Regions from separate parts of the Paenibacillus sp. CR_12 genome, predicted to be linked through region 1. Evidence: predicted binding sites of a transcription regulator. Region 1 holds the regulator's gene; each other region holds the start of a gene.

Region 1 (6,238 bases):
GACGGAGCCCAACCCTTTGGCCGATGTAAGCTTCGAGCAATACATGAACGATGTCCGTGAACGCCTGAAGGAAACGCTGCCTCATTACGAGAGCAGGGATGCCCAGGACATGATGTTCCAGGAAGTGATGCAGGCGCTGGATGACAATAAACATCTATTGATCGAAGCGGGCACGGGAACCGGCAAATCCCTTGGATATTTGCTGCCGTCGATCTATCAAAGCGTGAAGCAGGAACAGAAGGTTATGGTGAGCACGCATACGATCAACCTTCAAGAACAGCTGCGTGACCGGGATATTCCCCTGCTCACCCAGGTTGTTCCTTTTCCTTTTAAGGCGGCCATTTTCAAGGGCAGGGGACATTATTTGTGTTTGAGAAAATTTGAACATAAAATAAATAGAAGAGATTTTCATTCCCCGAAGGAAGACGTAATCACGGCGGCCCAGATGCTGGTCTGGCTGACCCAGACGGAGAACGGGGATGATGAAGAGCTAAACCTTGGCGGACGGGGAGGGGATTTCTGGGAGACCATCTCCAGCGATTCGGATTCTTGCCTCGGACGCGCCTGTCCTTGGTTCCGCAAATGCTACTATCACAGGGCCAAGCATGAAGCAGGCATCGCGGATGTCGTCATTACGAACCATTCGAAGCTGTTCACCGACGTGAAGGCGAATCATCAGCTGCTGCCAAGCTATGAGCGCCTCGTCATCGACGAAGCGCATCATCTTGAGGATGTCGCCGGCAAGCACCTTGGCTTGCAGATGAAGTATTTTTCGGTGGTCCATACCTTGACCCGCATGTACAAAGACAGCCGAAGCGGGCAGCTCCCGGCTCTGCGCCAGCTGCTGCAAGCTTCGCCGCACGAGAAGGCAGTCGAATGGTCTTCCGTCATCGACCGTTTGTATCCGGACCTCATTACCGCAAAAGAGAACTGGGATCGGCTCAGCGATCAATTGTTCGGACTGCTTCCGGAACGCGGAGACGCTTCTCCGGGAGATGCCGGCCAATTCTCGCTCCGCCTGTCCCCGCTTAAGAAGCCGAAGGATTGGGATTCGATGGCCGAACTGGAGCATCAAATTCATCTGACGCTGGGCGATGTCGTGCGCAAGGGCGATAAGCTGATCGCCGAAATGAAGGAAGATTTGGATGACTACAGCGCGGACAGCCTGTTAACCGACCTATCGGGCCTATTTAAGGACCTGGCCGCGCATCGCGAAGACCTGCGCTCCTTCATGGCCCTGAACGATGAGGGCACGGTATACTGGATGGAGGCGAACGGCAATTTCCGCAGCAAATCGCTGCAGTTGTATGCCGTGCCCGTCGACGTGAGCGCTCATCTGAAGGAATTGTTTTTTGACAAGAAACAAAGCGTGATTCTGACATCGGCAACCTTGTCGGTGGACAAATCGTTTCAGTTCATGATCGAAAACCTGGGTCTTCAGGAAGCGGCTGAAGCGGGGAACCTGAACACGGTTCAGCTCCCGTCCCCGTTTAATTACAGGGAACAAGCCCTTCTTGTCGTGCCGCGCGATTTTCCGAGCGTGAAGGGATCGGTCGGGGATGCACTCTTTGTGAATATGCTCGTGAAGTCTTTGGCCGATACGGCCGTCGCTACGCATGGCCGCATGCTCGTCCTGTTCACTTCGTACCGGATGCTGCGCCAGGTGCACGAGCCGCTGAAAGAAGCGCTTGCATCAAGCGACATCACGGTATTGGGACAAGGTATGGACGGAACCAGCCGTACCAAGTTAATCCGAAGATTTCAGGACAGCAGCGCTTCCGTGCTGCTGGGCACCAGCTCCTTCTGGGAAGGGGTAGACATCCCGGGCGAGGCGCTGACTTGTCTTGCCATCGTCCGGCTGCCGTTCCAGCCGCCGAATCACCCCTTGGTCGAGGCCAAGAGCGAACTGCTGCAGCAGCAGAAGAAGAATCCCTTCATGAAGCTTTCGGTTCCGCAAGCGGTCATTCGTTTCAAACAGGGGTTTGGGCGTCTGGTGCGAACAGCACAAGATAAAGGGATCGTGATCGTGTACGATACCCGGGTCATTGAATCCTATTACGGGAAGTATTTCTTATATTCCTTGCCGGGGCCGAAGATGGAGCATATGCCGACAGAGGGGATCGTTCCCCGAATTTCGGAATGGCTGCAGGAAGAGGCAAGCGCGGGAAACCAAGCGGAATAAAGTGAAACCAAGCACGATCAACAAAAAAGATGTAGTTATTAACCTATTATTAGGGGGAGCATGCATGAAATCGGAAAAAATTTCGGAAGCCGTGGTCCGCAGATTACCTGTATACTTGCGCTATTTGAATGAGCTTCAGAAGAGGGAGGTTTCCACGGTTTCCTCCCAGGAGCTGGGACAGAAGCTGGACCTCAATCCTGCTCAAATTCGTAAGGACCTGGCGTATTTCGGTGATTTTGGACGGAAAGGGATCGGATATGATGTTTCTTATCTGATCGAGAAGATTCGCCAGATTCTGAAGCTGGACCAGAAGATCAATGTCGCACTGGTCGGGGCCGGTAATCTTGGACATGCATTATCGAATTACAATGCATTCCTTAAGGATAATATGAAGATTGTGGCGATTTTCGATTCGTATTCTCCCAAAGTTGGTATGAAAATTAACAATTTGGTCGTACAGCCGATGGAAGAGCTGGAGAAGACGGTTCATGAGCACAGCATTCGAATCGGGATTATTACCGTTCCGGATTTCGAAGCGCAGAACGTCGCGAATCAGCTTATCGCCTCAGGGATCGAGGCGATTCTGAACTTTGCGCCAACCATCCTGAAAGCCCCAGCCCATATCCGGATTCATACGGCTGATTTTACAACGGATTTGCAAAGTTTGGCCTATTATTTGGATAACGGCAAGGAGGATGCAGCACATGACAACAACGAAGTGGATGGTTAAGAACGGAACGTTTGCAGTACTGGAGGAAAGCCAATCCGTGCTTCGCGGATACATGGTGGTTGAGAACGACCGGATCACGTACCTGGGCGAAGAGGAGCCCGTCGTGGAAGAGGGGACAGAGATTATCGACGGAACCCATCTGTTCTTCCTGCCCGGATTGGTGAACACGCATGGACATGCCGCCATGTCGCTTCTTCGCGGCTATGGGGACGATCTGGCGCTGCAAGTATGGCTTCAGGAAAAAATGTGGCCGATGGAAGCCAAATTCACGTCAGACGACGTATATTGGGGCACATCGCTCTCCGTGCTGGAGATGATCAAGGGCGGAACCACGACGTTTGTGGATATGTATGACCATATGGATCAGGTCGCGAAGGTTGTCCAGGACTCGGGAATGCGCGGCGTCCTGACGCGCGGCGTAATCGGTTTATGCCCGCCCGAGGTACAGCAGCAGAAGCTGGATGAGGCGGTGGCATTCGCGAAGGATTGGCATGGCAAGGCTGACGGCAGAATTACGACGATGATCTCGCCGCACGCGCCTTATACCTGCCCGCCGGATTTCATCGAAAAATTCGTTCAAGCATCCCATGACTTGAACCTGCCTTTGCATACCCATATGTCCGAAACGGAAACTGAAGTGGCTCAGAATGTTAAGGACTACGGGCTTCGCCCCGTTGCCCATTTGGAGAAGCTGGGCATGTTCTCCCGTCCTACGCTCCTTGCGCATGCCGTTCATCTGACCGATGAAGAAATCGAAGTCTTGGCCAAGCACCAAGTAGCCGTATCGCATAATCCCGGAAGCAATTTGAAGCTTGCCAGCGGAGTCGCCCGCGTACCTGCGCTGCTGAAAGCCGGCGTAACGGTGTCGCTCGGTACCGACGGACCTGCTAGCAACAATAACCTGGATATGTTCGAAGAGATGCGGCTGGCTGCCCTGATCCATAAAGGAGTAAGCGGGGATCCGACGGCCATTCCGGCCTCCGAAGCGCTCCGAATGGGCACGGTATACGGAGCCAAGTCCGCTTTCCTTGAGGATATCGGTATGCTCGCGGTTGGGATGAAAGCCGATATGATCGCATTGAATACGGATCAGGCGCATTTCCTTCCACGGACCGACTATATTTCTCACGCGATCTACTCTGCCAGCGCGAAGGATGTAGAGCATGTATGGGTTGACGGCAAGCAGTTGGTGAAGAATGGCGCGAGCCTTACTCTCGACGAGGAACGCATCCGCCGGGAAGCGCAGCGTGCATTTGAGCGTCTTACAACCCTCTAGGGAATAATCAAGGGGAGCGAGGAAGACGGATTTGAAGAAAAAAACGAAGTGGATATTGCTGAGCGTGTCCGGCGTCCTGCTATTATTGCTTGGCCTACAGCTCTATTATTCCTATGTTATGAAAGATACGTGGAATGAAGAAAGAATGGCGATCCTTGCAGCGAAACAGCATGGCCAATTGGTCTCGTCCGACAAGACCTATAAATCGGTATGGGGCGAGGACAATAACTATTGGGTGGTCAGCGGGAAAGATAAAGACAATCAAGACCGCATGGTCTGGGTGAAGTTTACGGACGATAACGTTCCTGTTGAAGGGACAGATGCCGTTCAGTCGGTGTTATTGAATACGGGCATGTCAGAGGCCGTGATGCGGGACCAGATCCGTAAAGAAATGCCGGGTGCGGTCATCAAGCGATTGCTGCCGGGAATGTATGAAGGCGAGTATGCCTGGCAGCTGCAATATGAAAACAACGGTCAGCGCGGTTACCGATTCTATCGTTTTCAAGACGGAAACGCCATCGGAAATGATATTATTCTTCCTAATCAATAAGAAAACAAATGAAAAGGCGTCCCCTCATAGGGATGCCTCTTTGGCACATAAATATGTAAGCGCATACAGAAATAAATTGGTAAAACTGTTCTAAATATTTTCACAGACAAGCATGAAAAAGTATATAAGATGTGATATACTCGTACTTGTACGAATTGAGCAGATCAATTACATGCCTCACCATATATCGTTGATATATGTATTATTGTGCTGCAATTGCTATACAAAATTTCATATCGAAATTGAAGGAGGAACTTCATGAAACTGCGCATTGTACCTATCATGCTGACTGTCGTGATCTCAGCATCGGTCCTCTTTGGCGGTTGGTTTCTGTATCGGCAGATGGCTTTGCAGAATCCGCTCGCAACTGTTGTGTCACAATACGATGGCGTGAAAAGTTCTCATATAGATATTAAACAGGATACCGTGACTTTGAATCTTGATTTGGCTCCGGATGCGAATTTACAAGGTTTGGTTCAGCATATTAAGCAGGAAGGCAAGTCCGTGATCGGGAAGCGGGAATTGAGAATCCAGGTGGAGGACCATTCCTCGGAAGCATTGGATCAATGGTGGGAGCAAGCCATGCTGTCGGTTGCCGAAGCGATGGACAATAAGCAGTATACCGATATTCAATCATCGCTCGAGCAGCTGGCTGCCCAGTCGCCGAATTTGAAAGCAAAAGCAACGATCGATGACACCAATGTCTATGTCAGCTTGTCGGACGGCAAGTCTGGTAAATTTATAATCTTGCCGCGTCAACCTGGCAAAATGGAGGTGTGGAACCGTGCCTAAATTAGCAAAAGAAATCATGTTAGGCTTCATTCCGGTTTTGTTGGTATTCCTTGTGTTTGTCGGCGTGAACATCGTGCCTCTCTTAATAGCGGCAGGACTCGTAGGCGGCTTGCTGTTTATAGCCAAGATGAAGGGCGGCATCGCGGTTGGTGCCGGAAATGAGCGAAAGCGGAAGAAGAGCGGCCCGGCCAAGCTGACGTTCGAGGAAATCGGCGGGCAGGATAACGCTAAGCAGGAGCTGCGGGAAGCATTGGATTTTCTGATTCGTCACGAGGATATCAAGAAATTCGGCATACGTCCATTGAAGGGGATTCTTCTCACAGGGCCTCCGGGAACAGGGAAGACCTTGATGGCCAAGGCTGCTGCCCATTATACCGACTCTATATTTGTCGCTGCTTCCGGCAGTGAATTCGTGGAGATGTATGTCGGCGTCGGTGCAGGGCGTATCCGGGATTTGTTCAAGGATGCCCGCAACCGCGCGGCCAAAGAAAACAAGCAAAATGCCATCATCTTCATCGATGAGATCGACGTCATCGGCGGTAAACGCGAAGGCGGCCAACAGCGAGAGTACGATCAAACGCTGAATCAGCTGCTGACCGAAATGGACGGCATCTATTCGCAGGACACGCCTCGCATTCTGGTGATCGCCGCAACGAACCGTAAAGAAATGCTGGACAGCGCGCTGCTGCGTCCAGGACGATTCGACCG
Region 2 (6,238 bases), on a different contig from region 1:
AGTAGGTCATTCCTTTCAAACCGAATACAATCCATAATCGCGGTATAAGAAAAAAGCCGCTTTCCTTTCAATGTATCACGCATTGAAAAGGGATACAAACCATCTTTTAAATGATTTTCCATTATTCTGGATATTAACCTATAAACTGAATCCGATTTTTTATAACGAAGAAAGGCTGGTGGAACATATGAGCGTTCACTCCCAAGATGTTCGTCTGCCATCGGGTCAAGTGACGGGCATCGCCCTTGCTGGAGGAGCCTCCCGGAGAATGGGGAGAAACAAGGCGCTGCTGCCCATGGAGGGGATGAGTTTGATTGAACGGACGGTCCACGCGCTGGACAAAGTCAGCGGAAGGGTGATCCTGTCTGCCAATGACCCGGAACCTTATCAATTCCTCGGCTTGGAATGCGTCCCCGACCTTTATGTCGGACAAGGTCCGATGGCGGGCCTTCACGCCGCCCTGAAGTCTTCCCGGAGCACATGGAATCTGGTCGCAGCTTGCGATATGCCTTATATCCACGAGCGGTTTCTCCAGGGGCTGCTGGATCTGGCGTACAAGCAGGACACGGCGGAGGCCGTAATCCCGGTCGTGGAAGGAAGGATGCACCCGCTGCTGGCAGCGTATCGCAGAGAGACCGCGGAAAGCCTTGAGCGCAGGCTGATCCGGGGGCAGCTCCGCATGGTGGAGTGGGTGCAGGAGCTGAATGCCGTCTTTGCGAATGAGGAGGAATTAGCGGAGGTTACCGGCCTTGATCCGCGCCGAATCTTATTTAACATGAATACGCCCGTGGATTACGAGGCCGCAGGCGGTCTGCTGAATACGGAAGAATGATCGTCCCTGCACGCATCCTATAAAAATAGCCCCGCCATTCGAATGCTTGGCGGGGCTTTCTAGTATATAAAGGCGGTTTGCTTTGGTTATGCTGATTCTGCTCTCATGCGCTGAGCAAAAGCTCATCCGCCGATCTGCGACATGCGCCGGGCCGTAGGAGTATGGCTTTGGGCCTTTTTCTCCAGCGCGAGCGCCATTTCATGGTTCAGCGGCTTGGCGCCGAGCGCTTTGCGGAACAGGTTCGCCACCGCCGAAGGGTCATCGATGACGCGGCGCACGTTAAATTCGTCCGACCAATATAGGCAAGCCTTGATATGGCCGTCGGCCGTCAGCCTGAGCCGGTTGCAGGAATCGCAGAAATGATCGCTGACCGGATGGATCAAACCGAACGTTCCCGTTGCTCCAACCACCTTCATATTGCGCGAAGGACCGTTGCCGGAAGGGCCCTGCTCTTCTTGAATGGCCCAGCCGGCCTCTTGGCACACTTCGGCTACTCGGCTCAGCGGCAGGTACGAATCCCGCCAGGTATCGGATGCTTGGCCGATCGGCATGTATTCAATAAAGCGGACATGAAGGGGACGATCAAGCGTCAGGGCGATAAAGTCGCGAATCTCGTCCTCATTGAAGCCCTTCATTAACACCATGTTCAGCTTGATCGGATTCAGGCCGGCTTCATAGGCGGCTTCAATGCCTTCCAGCACTTTATGCACCCGGCCGCCGCGCGTGATGCGAGCGTAACGCTCTTCCTGGAGCGAATCCAAGCTGATGTTGATGCGGGTGAGTCCCGCTTCCTTCAGCAGGCGGGCCTTGGAAGGGAGCATGATCCCGTTGGTGGTGAGGGATATATCTTGAATTCCTTCAATGGAAGCAATTAGATGGACCAAGGTTTCCAGATCCTTGCGCACAAGCGGCTCGCCGCCGGTAAGGCGTACTTTGGAGACGCCCATGGGGGCCAGAACGCGCATGATCGCGGCGATCTCTTCATAGCTCATTATCTGATCGTGAGGTTGGAATTCCATCCCTTCTTCCGGCATACAATATACACAACGAAGATTGCACCGATCCGTCACCGAGATTCGAATATAATCATGGACACGACCGAAGGAATCTTTAAGCGGTTCGATCATGGAAATCCCCCTTTTACTAGCGTGCATGGTCACATTGTAGCCATTCCCCGAACAGGAGTCAATGCATTGTAAGGGTCATGTCAGCCGGACAAGCCGCACGCATAAGTTCAAGGATTTGTGAGAAGCATCACAGAAAACGCTTTCTAAATCCTGTATATTGAACCTGTGGACCAAAGCTTTCTCCCCTTGAAAGCGAGTAGTGACATTCTAGATTTCCGAAAGTTTCCTGATTTTTCCGAAATTTTCGGAAATCATTTCAAACTGCTTTCATTAGACGTTCATCTAAGATATACTGTCAAGGATATCACATCCAACAAGAAAGGTTACCAATAGGAGGTTCGATATGGCGATATCACCTGTTCAAACTTTGGAGGTGCCTGACGTCTGTCACAGGTGGCTTGAAAACCGGGGGACGGTCTACGAGCTGCTGATTGATTTTTTGGGCAATTGGCCCAGCTTGTCTATGATTGCGGAATGGAGCCGCGGGAGCGGAATTAGCAAGGCGGCGGAGTGTTCGAAGGCCGGTACGGACCTGATGAAATATTTATGCGGACGCTCGCCTGAGGAATTGGTTCGGATTTGCGAATATGAGAGGGCGGAATACCGCCGGCTGCTTCAGCAGTCCAAACCTCGCCAGGCCGCGGAATCCCATTATACGAAGGATGGATGCGCTCAGGATTTGGCCGAGTGTTATGCATCCGCCGGTGTTGCCTTTAATAAACTGCATGGCGAAGCGGACGATCATATAGCCATTGAACTGGAATTTATGACGCTGCTTCATGACCGTATGCTGAACAATACGTATTGTGAAGATAGCATGTTGCAATTAATGGAGGTACAAGAGAAGTTTCTGGAGGAGCATCTGTTGTCATGGGTGCCATCCCTCTGCAAGGATTTGAAGGGGTCCACGCAAAGTCCGCTATACCAGTCGTTATTCAGCCTGTTGGAGGAATTCCTCGCGCAGGATCTGAACATGCTGAAGACCTGGAAGCATTCCAAGGAAGCCATGCTGGTGCATTAGCGCCAGAATCATATCATCATCAAACACAACAACGCCCCGGTCTCCTTGAATTAGGAGGGCCGGGGCGTTTGGTGTTCTAATTAATCTTCGATTCTTTTCTTGCTGAACTTCATCAGGAACTCGTATACGATCGGTACAACCACGAGCGTCAGCAGCGTGGAACTGATCAGACCGCCGATAACCGTGATGCCGAGTCCTTTCGAGATAATGCCTGCGCTGCTCTCCCAGCCGAATACGAGAGGCAGGAGCGCGCCGATGGTTGCCAGTGCCGTCATCAGAATCGGACGAAGACGGGTAGCGCCGGCTTCGAGCAGGGCTTCGCGCGTGCTCATTCCTTCGCGTTCCATATGGATCACGCGGTCGATCAACACGATCGCGTTCGTCACAACGATACCGATCAGCATGAGCACGCCCATCAGTGCAGACACGTTCAGTGTTTCGCCCGTGACGAGCAGGCCTATGATAGCGCCGATGACAATGAACGGCAGCGAGAACAGGATGGCGAATGGAGCGAGTCCCCCGCCAAACGTAACCACGAGTACAAAGTATACGATAGCGATGGCCGCCAGCATCGCAAGCCCGAGCTGTCCGAAGGTTTCGTTAATTTGCTCGGTGACGCCTCCGAATTGGACGGACACGCCGTCTGGAAGCTCAAGCTTGTTCACTTCGGTCTCCAGGTTGGTCGAAGCCGAGCCTACGTCACTGGACAGGATGTCGGCTGTGACACTCACAACCATTTTACCGTCGATGCGCGTAATGGAATCCGGCGTGGTTCCTTTTTCCACCTTGGCCACATCCTTGATCGGCACTTCGATGCCAAGCGGAGAGGTCACGGTTTCGTTCTCGATTTCCTTAATGCTCTTGTAGGTTTTGCTGTCCGCTTCAATATAAACATTGTAGGTTTTGCCTTCGATCTTGACTTCGGTCAAGACCGGACGTTCCCGTACCGGGGCCAGCTTCATGGCCAGCTGTCCGGCCGTCAGGCCCAGTGAGCTGAGCTTCTCTTGATCGGCTACCAGCGTGTACTGCTCAAACGCTTCGGACAAGCTGGTTTCCGCATTTTCAAACGTCGCGGTATCCTTGTTCGCAAGCTCTGCGATTTGATCGGCCACCGGCTTGATCTGCTCCAGCGAGTCGCCGAAGACGTTCACCGTCAGCTGGCTGCCGCCAAAGCCGCCGGCTGCCATGTCCATGTTGGACCAAGTGCCGTCCGGCACTTCCTTGGCAAGATCTTCGATGAGCGTCTTTTTGACGTCTTCGAAGTTTTTCGTGTCCGGATCATACATAACGTAGAACAATCCTGAATTGGCGGAGCCCATGCCCAGCGGATTGCTTCCGCCGATGGAGTATTGCATCGATTGCACGCCTGGTTGATCCAGGATCAGCTTCTCGGCTTTTAAGGCTCGATCCTCAACATCCTCCAGCATTACGCCAGGCTCAGGTGAATAGGTGACCATCGCGTATTTGTCTTCCTGTTCCGGAATAAAGCTTACGCCCAGGTACTTGGTCAAGAACAAGCTTCCAACGAGCAGCACGATGGCTGCCAGGAAGGTAATCGCTTTGTGATTCAAGGTCCATTTCAAGATGGAGCGATAGCCGCGGGCCATGGCACCCGGCTTCTCTTCATGATCATGTGTGTTCTTCAAGCCTTTGCGGAACAGGCTGTGCGCCATGGCAGGTACGAGCGTAATCGCCACGACCAGGGAAGCAAGCAGGGCAAAGACCATCGTCAATGCAAACGGCATGAACAGCTCTCCTACCATGCCGCTGACCAATGTAAGCGGCAGGAATACCGCGATGGTCACGATGGTGGAGGACATGATCGGCACAAACATTTCGCGCGTAGCGGCGCTGATGAGCTCTCGGCCCTTCAATTTCTCGGTCGAGAGGGACATGCGCCGGTAAATATTCTCGATAACCACGATGGAGTCATCGACAACCCGGCCGATGGCAACGGTCATGGCACCGAGCGACATCATGTTCAAGGTGATATCCATTTGCTTCAGGCACAGAACCGCAATCAGCAAGGACAGCGGGATCGAAATGATCGAAATAATCGTCGAACGGATGTTGCGCAGGAAGACCATAATGATCAGAACGGCGAACAACGCACCGAATAATGCCTTGGAAAGCATCGTATGGACAGAGTCCTCAATCGGCTTGCCTTGGTCCAGCATGATCGTCAGATCCATGCCAGGATACAGGCCTCTCAATTCTTCGGCCTTGTCTTTGACCTGGTTCACGACGTCAACCGTGTTGGCATCGTTTGCTTTTACGATTTGAATACCGATCGATTCCTTCCCGTTGGTGCGGGAGATGGATTCCGAGGAGCCGATCACTTCAATTTTGGCAATCTCGCTCAGTTTGACGGTTGGAATGCCGGTTGGCATACCAGGAGCACTATTTTGTCCACCAGCGCCAGCACCAGCACCGCCAGCACCAGGCACGGCTTGCTGGCCGGCCCCTGCAGCATCGCCAGGCGGCTGTTGCTGCTGGCCTGCACCGGCATTCGGAGCACCGGCGCTGGCAGACGCATCCGCCCCGCCGCCACCCGGAATGACCGGAATGGCGATATTCTTCAGATCGTCGATGCCGATGATGCCGCCATCAACGGCAACGGCTTTTTGGGACTTTTCCATTTCGAACATGCCGAGCGGAGCGTACAGCGCCGAACCTTGCACGATACCTTTGACGGTATCCTCGGTCAGGCCAAGCTCGCTCATTTTGTCCTGGTTAAACTTAAGCTGTACCTCATTCACGAATTGGCCGGCTACCTGGATGGAAGCAACCCCGTCCAAATCCTCCAGCTCGGGAACGATGTCATTCTCCGTGATGCGGGTCAATTCATCCAATTCCATGTTGTCTTTGTTAGCAATGCTTAACGAGACAACCGGCATGGAGCTCATGCTGAATTTGGATATGGTAGGTTTCTGGGCGTCGTCAGGCAGCTTTACCTCGTTGATGGCTTCGCGAACAGCCGCCGTAGCGTTGTCCAGATCACTACCATAATCAAACTCAACCATGACATTCGCTGCGTTCTCCATGGAAGTGGAGGTTACGGTTTTGACGCCGTCGATATTGCGGAGTCTCGTCTCGAGCGGTTTGGTTACATCCTCCACAACGCCTTCGGGAGATGCACCAGGATAGATGGCGGTGACACTCAAGAACGGAACGTTAATATCCGGAATGGTTTCTTGCTTCATCGTCAGTCCGCCGTACAATCCACCGAAGCTGACGATGATGGTCAGCAGCCAGATC
Region 3 (6,238 bases), on a different contig from region 1:
TTAAAGCTGTCTCCATTCATCGGGGCAATGACCGGCTGCAGTCTTTGCTCCTCAGCTCCTGGTGTTTGGCCGTAATAATCAAACGGCACTTTGGCATAACCGAGCTCCATGGCCTCGATCGTCAAAGCAAAAAAAGCTTCCGCGTCATCTGCGTAATAGTCTTTCCCGCCAAGTCCGAATATGCGGGACAGCACAATAGGCTGCGGACCACGGATTTCCTGCAGGGCCGCTTTGACCTCATGGGTCAGATTGGCCCCATGCGCACCGTAAGAATCGGCACGTTCGCCAACCAGCAGTGCTTTGACACCTGTCAATGCCTCGCGGATTTCTCTTGCCGGGAACGGCCGGAGAATATTCGGGCTGATTATGCCCGCTTTCATTCCTTTCGCCCGCAGTCGGTCCACGACGTCTTTGGAGGATTCGGCCGCCGAATTGAGGAGGAATAAAGCCACCTCTGCGTCTTCCATCCGGTACAGATCAAGCGGCGAATAGGATCTTCCGGACAAAGCCGCATATTCCTCTGCCACTTCCTTGAATACTTCCCCCGCACGGTACATGGCGTTGGACTGTTGGAAGTGGTTGTTCATCAAATCGTCGCCGTTCATATAAGCCCCAACAACGATCGGGTTGTTCTCGTCCAGCACATGTGGATATTCAGGCGCCTGTTCCCCTACGAACCCCTGAACGGTTTCGCGGTTCGTGAATATTTGTACCCGGCGTTTCTGGTGCGATGTAAAAAATCCGTCATAAGCTACAATGACCGGCAGGCGCACGTCTTCATGTTCAGCGATTCGCAGCGCCATAATATTCATGTCATAAACGGCCTGCGGTGAACGGGCGGTCAAAATCACCCAGCCGGTGTTCAGGCCGTAGTAAAGATCCGAATGGTCACCGCGAATATCCAGCGGTCCGCTGACTGCACGCGTCACCAAATTCATGACCATCGGGAAACGCGTGCCCGCCTGCACAGGAAGCTGTTCGATCATATACAGGAAACCATTCGCGCTGGTAGCATTGAATACCCGTGCTCCGGCTGCGGCCGCACCGTAGCAGATCCCCGCCGATCCATGTTCGCCGTCAGCTGGAATCAGCTTGATGTCATGTTCGCCGCGTGTACGCATCATGTCAAGATATTGGGCAATTTCCGTAGAAGGCGTAATCGGAAAATAACCCATCATGTGATAGTTAATCTGGGCAGCCGCCATGGCAGCCATTTCGTTGCCCGATTCGAAGACTGCCGTTTGAGCGGCCGCCAGCTTATTCTCCGTTGTTTCTTGAATTTGCATATTCATGATCGGACTCCCTCCGCAGTTAAATAGGGAAATGATTGCCGCACACGGTGCTGCTCCGCATAATGCGGCTCTTCTAACATGGCAGCCAAAGCGGTGGTCGGACAAGCTTCGATACACTTCAGGCAGCCTTTGCAATACTGATAATCGATACCTTTCATAAACATCTGCATATTCCCGCGCTTATCCGGCTTCGTCTCCCACACGATGCAGAAATCCGGACATACCGTATCGCAGGCGGCACAGTGAATGCAGTCCTCGATCTTGTACTCTGGCAAATATCCCTGCCGGGAGCCGCTAAGATCCTTCAGGACACTGTTCGCCGTAACGTGCAGAATCCCGCCCAGCTCCTGCGTTTCATATCCAAGCATCGGCTGCGGTCTTGCGAAGGCAATTTTGTCTATAAGATCTGAGCCGTTTCCCAAGGAAAGGAACCGGACTTCGTTATATCCTCTGTCAAAGGTCCGCACATTCGCTTCCACGAGGTGGGGCAGCTTTTTCTCAAATGTTGTACGGATCACCTGCCGCATATCGTCCGGGTCTAGAAAGCTGCAAATCCGGAACAATGCCCCCAGCATGGCCGTATTCACTTTCGTTTTTTCCTCAACGGAAATGTTCAGCGCATCAACGACAGCCAGCGTTCCCTGCGTCATGTTCAGATCAACGGCCACTTCGGACAGGGCTCGCGCCGTATTCACAAGCACCGTTCCATCAGGCTGTACTCCGCTTATGACATCGATCGTCTTATACAAGGCTTCATGAAATACGCCGACGACATGCGGCTGCTCAATGGGACTGTGATCTCGAATTTCCACCTCGGAATCGCAGAACCTTACGAAGCTCTTCACCGGCGACCCTTTTTTCTCCGAACCATAGCTGGAAAAATTCGAACCGTTAAGTCCGGAGCCGGTCACCCCGGCTTCGGCCAGCATTTTTCCGGCCAGGTTGGCGCCAAGCCCGCCGATGGATTCGAGACGAATCTCGAAAAATCCCAGTTCATTCTTTTGAGGCAAAATCGACATGTTCTCTCCTCATTTCTTCTTAGGTCATTAATTCCAGTTTAAAAGAAGAAACGGACCGGGTTTGTGATTAAACTCACTACTCAAAAAATTGTGATTCCAATCACTATGTCGGTTGTGAGAGCGAAGTATACTGTCTTCAACAGTCCAATTGCGAGGCAATCTTATACTGACCTTAAGGCAAAAAATCACGAAATTGGAGGAGAAATTATGAATAACAACGTCCAAGAGACCTTAGAGCATCAGCCGTCCATGTTCTGCTTTCAATGTCAGGAAGCATCCAAAGGAACAGGCTGCACCATCGTCGGCGTATGCGGCAAACCGCATGATGTGGCAAACCTGCAGGATTTGCTGATTTATCTGCTGAAAGGCATCTCTTTTCTCAGTCTGGATGTCCGGCTGCCGGAGGGGCTTGAACAACGCGTATCGCTGTTTATGATGGACTCCTTGTTTGCAACGATTACGAACGCCAACTTTGACCGCGAGGTGTTTGTGGGAAGAATCCGGGAAGCGATCGAGCTCCGCGGTGAGGTGCGCACCTATTATAACGAACAATATCCGGAAGGAACCGCCAATCTCCCTGATGCTGCCGTCTGGCAAGCGGATAACGAAGCTGCTTTTGATGAAAAAGCACGTACGGTGGGTGTCCTCTCGACCCGCAATGAAGACATCCGCTCGCTGCGCGAATTGATTACGTACGGCTTGAAGGGGATGGCTGCTTATACGTACCACGCGCTGCATCTGGAGAAGGATGATCACGAATTAAACCGTTTTATGCGCCGCGCGCTTGCCGCCACGCTTGACGACAGCCTTGAAGTGCAGGATCTGGTCGCTTTGACGATGGAAACCGGTAAATACGGCGTCAACGCCATGGCGATGCTGGATGAAGCGAACACCTCGGTTTACGGAAATCCGGAAATTACGAAGGTCAATATCGGGGTAAGCAACCGGCCCGGCATTCTCATCAGCGGCCATGACCTGAAGGATTTGGAGGAGCTGCTGAAGCAGACGGAAGGAACCGGCGTGGACGTGTACACGCACAGTGAAATGCTGCCTGCCCACTATTATCCGGCATTCAAGAAATATGAACATTTTGTAGGCAATTACGGGAATGCCTGGTGGAAGCAGAATAGCGAATTCGCAGCCTTTAACGGACCGATATTAATGACGACCAACTGTATCGTCCCGCCGAAAGACAGTTATAAGGACCGTATCTATACAACAGGCAATACGGGGTTTCCGGGTGTCCGCCATATTCCAGAAGGAAAAGACGGTGCTCCGAAAGACTTCTCCCTACTAATCGAGCAAGCGAAAGGATGCCCCGCTCCAACAGAGCTTGAAACGGGTGAGATCATCGGCGGTTTCGCTCATGCCGCTGTGATGAACGTGGCCGATCAAGTCGTCGATGCCGTGAAATCCGGGGCGATCCGCCGCTTCTTCGTCATGGCCGGCTGCGATGGACGGATGAAATCCCGCACCTATTACACCGATTTTGCGGCTGAACTTCCAAAAGACACCGTCATTCTAACGGCAGGCTGTGCCAAATACAAATACAATAAACTGGATCTAGGTGAAATCGGCGGTATTCCGCGGGTCCTGGACGCTGGTCAATGCAATGATTCTTACTCCCTCGTCGTGATTGCATTGAAGCTGAAGGAAGTATTCGGCCTTGAGGATATTAATGATTTGCCGATTTCCTATAACATTGCCTGGTATGAGCAAAAAGCGGTGATCGTGCTGCTTGCCCTGCTATATCTTGGCGTTAAAAATATTCATCTGGGCCCTACGCTCCCTGCATTCCTGTCGCCTAACGTTGCCAAAGTCCTCGTGGAAAACTTCGGGATCGGCGGCATTACCAATGTGGAAGATGACATGAAAATGTTTCTTGGTGCCTAAAAAAAGAATGCCCTCGCCGGGGCATTCTTTTTCTTATAATTCAGTAATTTTCATAGCGTTTGCGCCGTAGTTCATAAAATAACTGCATAATGGGATGCTTTAACTTCTATTTCTCGGCCATGTTTAACATTCGCTTTTTGCCAATGCGTCTGTCCACCAAAGACAACTGTTCTTGTTATTGTGGAGGATGAGTGCCATCAGCCGCGCTGAACAGATAGTATACTTTTCAATCGACTTCCCGTGAAAATGCTGCTCACTAGCAGTACGAATCCGCCAAACAGATAGGGCAAGTTAAAGTGGACTTCAAACAAAATACCTGCCAGCATCGGTCCAAATATCGTACCGAGACTCGTATAAGCGTTATTCATCCCTGCAACAAATCCCTGTTCGTCCCCGGCCACTCTGGACAGCAGCGTATTGATCGTGGGACGCAATATATTATTAAACGTAAAGAACAACATCGTGACTACCATGACATAGTAGAAATGGCCGGAGAATAATAAGAATACAAGGGATACTGCCGATAACAACAGCATGGCAACGATGATCCGTTTTTCTCCGAATCGTCGTGTGATCCGGTCGGTGAACAACAATTGATTCAACGTGCCGATAAGCGAACATACGGTAAGCAATATAGCGATTTGACGCGTCGTGAATCCGTAGACTTGTACGACAAAAAGCGGGAAAATCGCTTCAAAATGCGTTAAACCGAAGGTCATGGCGAACACAATGAGCAACAGGACAAAATACCGAGATCGAACCGAAAGCACGATTTGCCAGAATACATTTTCCCTCTTCTCCTTCACTTGGCGACGCATCCGGCGAAGGTCCGCCGACAGCGATTCAGGCAATCCCCATAGACTGCAAACCATGGCCAGCAGCCCTACGCATGCGGACACATAGAAGGGCATCTTAATGCCCCATTCCGCAAGCAATCCGCCGACACCCGGACCAATAATAAACCCGGATGTCATCGACGCACCTAACCATGACATGGCCTTGCTGCGCTGCTCATCTGCTGTAATGTCGGCAATATAAGCAATGATGGACGGGATTAAGGCTGCTGAGCCTACTCCGCCAATCAACCGTGATACGAATAATAAAGTTAGATCGCCCGCGAACGCTGCGAGCAAGTTGGAGATGGCAAACAAGATCAAACCTATGATAATCATGGGTTTACGCCCATATCGATCTGACAAATTACCTGCAAGAGGTGAGAACAGAAACTGGGTCAAGCCGAAGCAGGAGACCAAATATCCCGCGGCCTGTCCGTTTGCTCTAAACTGCTCAAGAAGTTCCGGTATGATCGGTATGACAAGGCCCATACTTAGATTAGCGAGAAACATGTTGAGCAGTAATAATGGAAACGCTGACTTCTTTAACATTTAGGACCACCTATATCGAATGGATAAAAACCATGAATCGGAAACTGAATAACAGTCCCCCCTCAATCTGCATTTGTATATGTTAGCATGTGGCCTTCTATATTAAAAATATAAAAAACATATAAGGGATGAATCTTTTTGATATACATGGAGGTTGCTCTTGTATAATTCTTACGGCGACCGACATATCAAGTTCAGAAAATCGTTTTTTTTCGAAAAGTATCTACATTAAAAGGAGAACGCCCCTGAAGTTGAAGGGGCGTTCTCTTGATTCATGGATTCATGTGATGCTCCGGCACTAAATGGGCTCAGTTTTGACAAAAGAATACTACCTGCCGCATCTCATCTATTCCTTTGCGAACCTTTAATATTAGGCACTCCACATGGGACGAATACTTACTATTGATAGAAGGTTTTCCCTCGATCTTTCCTCGATCTTACTTCGAAAAAAACCTGATAAATAAAAAAGGGCATGGGTTATGCAAACAATGATCTGCTTGGCAACTCATGCCCTTTCTGATTAAATAAGCCGCCTCCACTCAACAAGCAAATCCTTTCACGTCTCGCTATTTTTCAATTTACATCATCAATGTAACACCTTAATTCTTGCCGCCATAGCCCTTATAAGTAGCGTAAACTGCATCTGCAT

The links. The regulator Rex, encoded in region 1, represses fermentation and respiration genes when NADH is low (regulators of the CRP and FNR family bind a similar motif). The targets are predictions, from matches to a motif close to TTGTGAAATATTTCACAA.
Region 2: RB297_RS22475 (TorD/DmsD family molecular chaperone) is a predicted target of Rex. The motif match lies at 2,075-2,092, and genes of this name have one in related genera.
Region 3: hcp (hydroxylamine reductase) is a predicted target of Rex. The motif match lies at 2,373-2,390, and genes of this name have one in related genera.

What each region holds. Positions count from the first base shown of each region.
Region 1 covers NZ_JAVFHO010000001.1:40,726-46,963, forward strand. The annotation lists gene dinG (ATP-dependent DNA helicase DinG) at 1-2,182, shown strand, start outside; gene RB297_RS00240 (redox-sensing transcriptional repressor Rex) at 2,247-2,912, shown strand; gene RB297_RS00245 (amidohydrolase) at 2,887-4,188, shown strand; gene RB297_RS00250 (cell wall elongation regulator TseB-like domain-containing protein) at 4,220-4,738, shown strand; gene RB297_RS00255 (hypothetical protein) at 4,997-5,530, shown strand; gene RB297_RS00260 (AAA family ATPase) at 5,523-6,238, shown strand, end outside.
Region 2 covers NZ_JAVFHO010000006.1:178,825-185,062, reverse strand. The annotation lists gene RB297_RS22490 (MFS transporter) at 1-1, opposite strand, end outside; gene mobA (molybdenum cofactor guanylyltransferase) at 188-832, shown strand; gene moaA (GTP 3',8-cyclase MoaA) at 955-1,959, opposite strand; gene RB297_RS22475 (TorD/DmsD family molecular chaperone) at 2,303-2,980, shown strand; gene RB297_RS22470 (efflux RND transporter permease subunit) at 3,061-6,238, opposite strand, start outside.
Region 3 covers NZ_JAVFHO010000003.1:635,914-642,151, forward strand. The annotation lists gene RB297_RS15050 (thiamine pyrophosphate-dependent enzyme) at 1-1,292, opposite strand, end outside; gene RB297_RS15055 (2-oxoacid:acceptor oxidoreductase family protein) at 1,289-2,311, opposite strand; gene hcp (hydroxylamine reductase) at 2,519-4,204, shown strand; gene RB297_RS15065 (MFS transporter) at 4,402-5,589, opposite strand; gene RB297_RS15070 (carbohydrate-binding protein) at 6,189-6,238, opposite strand, start outside.